DNA from 2 places in the Streptomyces sp. NPDC050743 genome. Region 1 is predicted to be linked to the other one. Evidence: riboswitches for the same ligand, from Rfam matches in the RefSeq annotation. Region 1 holds a riboswitch; the other holds the start of a gene.

Region 1 (3,393 bases):
GACATCAGCGGGATCGCGCACACGGCGACCCGCAGCACGTCCTCGCCGACCGGCGGGGCGACGGAGGACTCGCGGACCGTCCCCCGCAGGGACACCCGCAGCCCGTCCTCCTCGTCGATGCCGAGCCCGTGCCGGAACGGCAGCACGCCGTACGTGCGCCGCCCGGTGAGGCCGTACAGCATCTCCAATCCGGGCTCCAGCAGGGAGACATCGCCGCGGAACTTGTTCACCAGGAACCCGGCGACCAGCGCCTGGTCCTCCGGCGAGAGCAGGGCCACGGTGCCGAAGAAGGAGGCGAAGACGCCCCCGCGGTCGATGTCGCCGACCACCAGCACGGGCAGCCGCGCGTTCCGCGCGATGCCCATGTTCACGATGTCGGTCCGGCGCAGATTGATCTCGGCCGGGCTGCCCGCGCCCTCACAGATCACCGCGTCATACGTGCCCCGCAACTCGGCCAGGCAGTCCAGCACCGTGCCGAGGAGCTTCTGCTGCCGCCCGCCGTGGTAGCCGCGTGCGCTCAACTCGCCCACCGGCTTGCCCAGCAGCACCACCTGGCTGCTCTGCTCGCCGCCCGGTTTGAGCAGCACCGGGTTCATCAGCGCGGTCGGCTCGATCCGGCACGCCTGGGCCTGCATGGCCTGCGCCCGCCCGATCTCCGCGCCCTCGCGGGTGACGAAGGAGTTGAGCGACATGTTCTGCGCCTTGAACGGCGCGACCTTCACGCCCCGGCGCACCAGCCACCGGCAGATCCCGGCCGTCACGACGCTCTTTCCGGCGTCGGAGGTGGTGCCGGCGACGAGGAGTCCCCCGTTCACTTCCCACGTCCCTTCAGGACCTTGACGAGACCTTTGGCGAGGGGGCGCGCGGCGACCGTGCCGCCGAGCGCGAGCAGGCCGACGCGGCGGGAGAGTCGTACGGCCCGGTCGATGTCGGCGACCCCGACGGCCCGGCCGGTGCCCCCGTTGAGCACGGGCCGGTGCTCGACCCGGCCGCCGTAGGAGAGCGTTCCGCCCAGGCGGACGCCGAGCGCCCCCGCGAACGACGCTTCCACGGGCCCGGCGTTGGCGCTCGGGTGCCGATGGGCGTCGGCCTTCCAGGCGCGCAGCGCACCCCGCGGGTCCGGTCCGGCCGCGGCCGCGAGGACGGCGGTCAGCCGGGCCCCCGGCCAGCCGGCCAGGTCGTCCAGCCGGGCGGAGGCCCAGCCGTAGCGGCGGTAGCGGGGCGACTTGTGACCGACCATCGCGTCCAGGGTGTTGACGGCCCGGAACCCCAGCAGCCCCGGCACCCCGGCCACCGCCCCCCACACCAGAGCGCCCACGACGGCGTCGGAGGTGTTCTCGGCGACCGACTCGACCACGGCCCGGGCGATCCCGTCGGCGTCCAGCGCCTGCGGGTCCCGGCCGCACAGATGCGGCAGCCGCGCCCGCGCGGCCTCGACGTCCCCGGACTCCAGGGCGCGCCCGATCGTGCGGGCCTCCCGGGCGAGCGAGGTGCCGCCGACGACCGCCCAGGTGGCGGCGGCGGTCAGCGCGGCGGAGGCGGCGGGGGAGGGGCGTACGGCGCGTGCGGCCAGCGTGCCGAGTGCGACGGCGCCACCGGCGCACGCGACGGTGTGCACGGCGCCCCAGCCGCGGTGGTCGTGCCACAACGCGCGGTCCACGGCAGCGGCCGCACGCCCGAACGCGGCGACCGGATGCCCGCGGCGCGGATCGCCGAGGAGCAGGTCACCGAGAAGGCCGGCGGCGGCGCCGTACGCGTAGGAGCGATCGGCACCCATCGGCTCAGCCGGCCGTGGGTGCAGGAGCGGGCCTGGTACGGGTCCTTCGGCAGCCGAGCATGGCGATCTGTGTCCTCACTCAGGGTGTCCGCGCCCTGGTTCGACGAGATTCGGCGGTGAGAGTTCCTGGCTCCCGGGGGTTCTTCCCCGGTGACAGTGGCGGGACCGCGCCGGATTCGCACCGGCTTCCTCTCTTGCCGCCGTACATGGCCTGGGCAGTCCACCACGCGCCCGGAACGGCCGTCAACTTGCCGTTGACCTGCGCGGGGAGAGTGTGCCGATCCCCACATCGCGGGGCGCACGTGACTCCTGGGCACGACGAAGGCTCCCCTCCGTCACGGACGGCGGGGAGCCTTCGGGTTGCCTGGTTCGTGGTGTTCCGTCAGGACTTGGAGACGATGAGGAAGATGCCGTACGACACCGCCGCCGCGCAGGCGGCGAAGCAGAGGTAGGCGCCGGTGACGGCGAGGGTGGCGGAGCCGCCCTCGGCCGCGGCCTTCTCGCGCCGCGCCAGACCGTTGATGCCGAGGGTGAACAGGGCCACCAGGCCCACCGTGAACACGAGGCTGGCGCCGAAGACGGAGCCGAGGGCCGACCAGTCGATCTTCATGGGGTTGCTTCCTTGGTTACCGGTGTGGCCGGGGTCAGACGGTGGCGGCCGGCGGCGCGGCCTCGGGGGCGGGCTCGGCGGTGGCCGGGGCGGGGATCGTGGCCGTCAGGTCCTCGGTGATCGTGCCCGCCGGGGGCGGGGTCACCGCGGCGATGGCGGTGGTCACCACGCCGGCCGGCTCCTCGGGCGCGTCGACGACGTTGGTGTGGTCGACGACCTCGCGGCGGGAGACCTTCCAGATCGCGGCGCTCGCGGCGACCAGGAAGACGGCGACGACGGCGGTGCCCCAGTCACCGAGGTCCGTGACGGACTCGGCGCCCGCGCCGACCAGCGCGGCGGCCGGGAGGGTGAGCACCCAGGCGACGGCCATGCGGGTCGCGGTGGACCAGCGGACCACCCCGCCCTTGCGGCCGAGGCCCGCGCCCATCACCGAGCCGGAGACGACATGCGTGGTGGAGAGGGAGAAGCCCAGGTGGGAGGAGGCCAGGATGGCGGTCGCGGCGCTGGTCTGGGCGGCGAAGCCCTGGCGCGGCTCCAGGTCGGTCAGGCCCTTGCCCATGGTGCGGATGATCCGCCAGCCGCCGATGTAGGTGCCGAGCGCGATGGCCAGGCCGGCGGAGAGGATGACCCAGGTGGGAGGGTTCGAGCCCGGGGCGATGGCGCCGCCCGTGATCAGCGCGAGGGTGATGATGCCCATCGTCTTCTGGGCGTCGTTGGTGCCGTGGGCGAGGGAGACCAGGCCGGCGGAGGCGATCTGGCCGGCTCGGTAGCCCTTGCGGGTGGCCTCGCCCTCGGCCTTGCCGCCGATGCCGTAGGAGAACCGGGTGGCCAGCATCGAGGCGACGCCCGCCACGATCGGCGCGGCGACCGCGGGGAGCAGCACCTTGGTGACCAGGACGTCACCGTGCACGGCGCCGAAGCCGGCGGAGGCGATGGTGGCGCCGATCAGACCGCCCATCAGGGCGTGCGAGGAGCTGGAGGGCAGGCCCACCAGCCAGGTCAGCAG
Region 2 (3,393 bases), on a different contig from region 1:
GCGGCCCGTGTCCTGACCTCCCCCGGCACCCGCTGCCGGGAGACTGCCGCGGCACTGGGCCTCGACGCTGTGCCGGTAGGGGAGTTGGCGGGCCTCGACGTGGGTCGCTGGCGGGGGCGCACCCTGGACGAGGTGGGGGCCGCCGAACCGGAGGCGGTGGGCCGCTGGCTCGCCGACCCCGCGTCCGCACCGCACGGGGGCGAGTCCGTGCGGGACCTGTGCGCGCGGGTCGCGGGCTGGCTGGCCGAGGCGCAGGAGCTTCAGGGTCGTACGGTCGCGGTGGCCGAACCGGAGGTGGTGCGGGCGGCGGTCGTCGACGCACTGGGCCTGCCCGATGCGGTCTTCTGGCGCCTCGACGTGCCGCCGCTGACCGTGACCGCGCTCGGCGGCCGGGCCGGGCGCTGGAATCTGCGACTGGGGCGTCCGCTTGCCGCGCCGGAGGCCGATTAGGCACGGAGAACGGCATGGGGCCCGACGGAGGGTTCCGTCGGGCCCTGTGCCGTATGGAGGCGAGTCAGTGTGCGGCCGGGACCGCTCGCCGGCCCGCGGCCGTGGTCGGCCTGGGGTTCAGCAGCCGCTCGGCCAACTCACCGAAGACGAGGCCGAATCCGGCCCACAGTGTGGTCTGGATTGCCAGGGCGGAGAGCCGGAAGCGCCACAGCAGGGTGGCCGGGAAGCCCTTGGGCACCTCGTTGACGACGGGCAGGAACTGGTAGGCCAGGCCGATCACGACGGTGAACGCGACCACCGCGGCCACCGTGGCCCACCAGGTGCCCAGGCGCGGGGTGAGCCGCTTGCCCAGGATGGTGGCGGCGACCGCCAGCAGGACGCCGAGCAGCATCATCAGGAAGTACAGGGTGGTCCGCTTGCCGATGGTGTCGGGGCTGCCGACCGACGGCGGGTTGGCCGGGTACTTCAGGAACGGCACGACGTACACGGCGAGCAGCGCGCAGCCCGACAGCAGCAGTGCCGTGGCGCGCGGGCCGAAGCGGCCCACGCGGCCGAGGGCGAAGCTGAAGGCGAGCGCGCCGATGCCGCCGAAGGCGACCCCGTAGACGAGGACACCGGTGGCGAGGCCGGCGGTCGACTGCAGCGAGCGCGAGACGACCTCCATCTCGTGCTCGTGGGAGTGGGCTTCCTCGAAGCTGATCGCCTTGTCGACGTTCGGCTCACCGAGAACGTAGGCCACGACCAGGGCGAGCACTCCGGCCGCGAGGCCGGCGAGCATGCCCCGGACGAGAAGGTTCCGTACGGTTGCGGAGTTCATGGGCGTGCGACGACCCTCGCGTCAGTGGCAGGGGAAGCCCAGCAGGTGGCGGGCGTCGTGCACCCACTCGTGGACGCCCGTGCCGTTGAGCACGGAGGTGGCGCCCTGCTCGGCGCCGACGAAGTAGAGCAGGACCAGCATGAGGACGCCGAAGAAGACCGCCCAGGGAGCAATCGCCTTCAGCGGCAGCTTGGCGGGAACGGCGGGGGTGGTGGCTGTCGGCTGGGCGACGGTCTGCGCCATGGCAGGACCTCCTCTGGGAGTTCGCGTCCCATCTCGGTGGTGCACAGGACGACGGCCACGGGTCTGACTCACGAGCCCCTTGGGGCCCGCATACAGTGGCGCGACCGTGCCGGATTCCCACCGGCTTCCGTTTCGCCGTCGTCGATATCGGACCGACCGTACCGCGTGACGCGCGCATGGCCAAGACCGCCTCCCGCCCAAGTGATCTTCCTCTCCCGCCAGGTGGGACGGCAGGAGACGGGCGGGAAAAAGGGTTGGGCGGGCTGAGGACCCGTCCGGTAGGTTGCAGTCGACCGTGCACCAGGCCGAGGAGGTGAGACCCATGAACGCTGTATTCGTGTGGGTGCTCCCCCTCGTCGTCACGGTCGGGCGATCGACGTAGGTGTCGCCGGGAGCGCCTCGAAGACCAGGCACTCCCGAAAGGCAACACGCCATGGAATCTTTGAAGTTCACCGCCGAGTCGTCCTCCAACGGCATGATCGAACGCGAGTTCACCGTGGGCCAGGTCCCCGGTGTCCTCTGGTCGCCCGCGTCCGGCGCGGACCGTGCGCCCCTGGTCCTGCTGGGCCACGGCGGCGGCAACCACAAGAAGCATCCGGCGATGGCGGGTCGCGCCGAACTCCTGGTGACCGGCTGCGGCTTCCACGTCGCCTGCATCGACGCGCCCGGTCACGGCGACCGGCCGCGCACGGCGCACGACGAGCAGGAGATCGCCGAGCTGTACCGGGCCAGGGCGGCGGGCGAGCCGGAAGGCCCGATCGTCGTCCGCTACAACGCCCACCTCGCGGAGCTCGCCGTGCCCGAGTGGCAGGCGACCCTGGACGCCCTCCAGGAGCTTGCGGAAATCGGCGCCGGCGGGCCGGTCGGCTACTTCGGCATCAACATGGGCACCGCGATCGGCGTGCCGCTGGTGGCGGCCGAACCCCGGATCACGGCCGCGGTCTTCGGCCAGCACTGGCCCGACGTCCTGGCGGAGAAGGCGAAGCGGATCACCATCCCGATCGAGTACGACATGCAGTGGGACGACGAGCACATCCCGCGCGAGGCCGGGCTCGCGCTGTTCGACGCCTTCGCCTCGAAGGAGAAGACCCTGCACGCCAACGCGGGCAAGCACAAGGAGCTCCCTCGGTTCGAGGCCGCCAGCGCGGTCCGGTTCTTCGCCCGGCATCTCGGCCGAACGGCCGCCGTGCGGGCCTGACATGAGCGTTGGCGGCGCCCGGCCTGCCGGTCGGGCGCCGCCGGCGCGGCCCCGATCTGGTCAATACGCCTAGGCCGTGAATCCTGTGGGCCGGGCTCGGATGCCGGGGCGGAACTTGGGGACGCGGAGGGTGATCTTCGTGCCCGCTCCGACGCCGGTCTCGATGACGAGGCCGTGGTCGTCGCCGTAGACCTGGCGCAGCCGGCGGTCGACGTTGTTCAGGCCGATGCCGGTGGCGGGGCCGGCCGTGCCGCGCAGGATCGCGCGCAGGCGTTCCGGTTCCATGCCGATGCCGTCGTCCTCGATGACGACCAGGGCTTCGGTGCCCTCGTCCTCCGCGATGATCGTGACGCTGATGCGCTCCACGGACCCCTCCAGGCCGTGCTTGAGGGCGTTCTCGACGAGGGGCTGCAGGCACAGGAACGGCAGCGTCACGGGCAGCACCTCGGGGGCGATGCGCAGGGTGACCTTCAGACGGCGGCCGAAGCGGGCACGGGCGAGTTCCAGGTACTGCTCGATGGAGCGCAGCTCCTCGGCGAGGGTGGTGAAGTCGCCACCGCGGCGGAAGGAGTAGCGGGTGAAGTCGGCGAATTCCCGGAGGAGTTCGCGGGCGCGCTCGGGGTCGGTGCGGACGAAGGAGGCGATGCTCGCGAGGGAGTTGTAGATGAAGTGGGGGGAGATCTGG

What was found. Region 1 has a riboswitch for cobalamin ahead of ACIBJF_RS02705 (cobalamin biosynthesis protein). Riboswitches for the same ligand answer to the same signal wherever they lie in the genome.
Region 2: another riboswitch for cobalamin. It lies ahead of ACIBJF_RS14405 (CbtB-domain containing protein); the one in region 1 lies ahead of ACIBJF_RS02705 (cobalamin biosynthesis protein).

What each region holds. Positions count from the first base shown of each region.
Region 1 is NZ_JBITGJ010000002.1:59,465-62,857, reverse strand. It holds gene ACIBJF_RS02710 (cobyric acid synthase) at 1-815, opposite strand, end outside; gene ACIBJF_RS02705 (cobalamin biosynthesis protein) at 812-1,777, opposite strand; cobalamin riboswitch at 1,875-2,017, opposite strand; gene ACIBJF_RS02700 (hypothetical protein) at 2,160-2,387, opposite strand; gene ACIBJF_RS02695 (anion permease) at 2,422-3,393, opposite strand, start outside.
Region 2 is NZ_JBITGJ010000011.1:65,845-69,237, forward strand. It holds gene ACIBJF_RS14395 (histidine phosphatase family protein) at 1-450, shown strand, start outside; gene ACIBJF_RS14400 (CbtA family protein) at 515-1,267, opposite strand; gene ACIBJF_RS14405 (CbtB-domain containing protein) at 1,289-1,510, opposite strand; cobalamin riboswitch at 1,546-1,682, opposite strand; gene ACIBJF_RS14410 (alpha/beta hydrolase) at 1,944-2,708, shown strand; gene ACIBJF_RS14415 (sensor histidine kinase) at 2,778-3,393, opposite strand, start outside.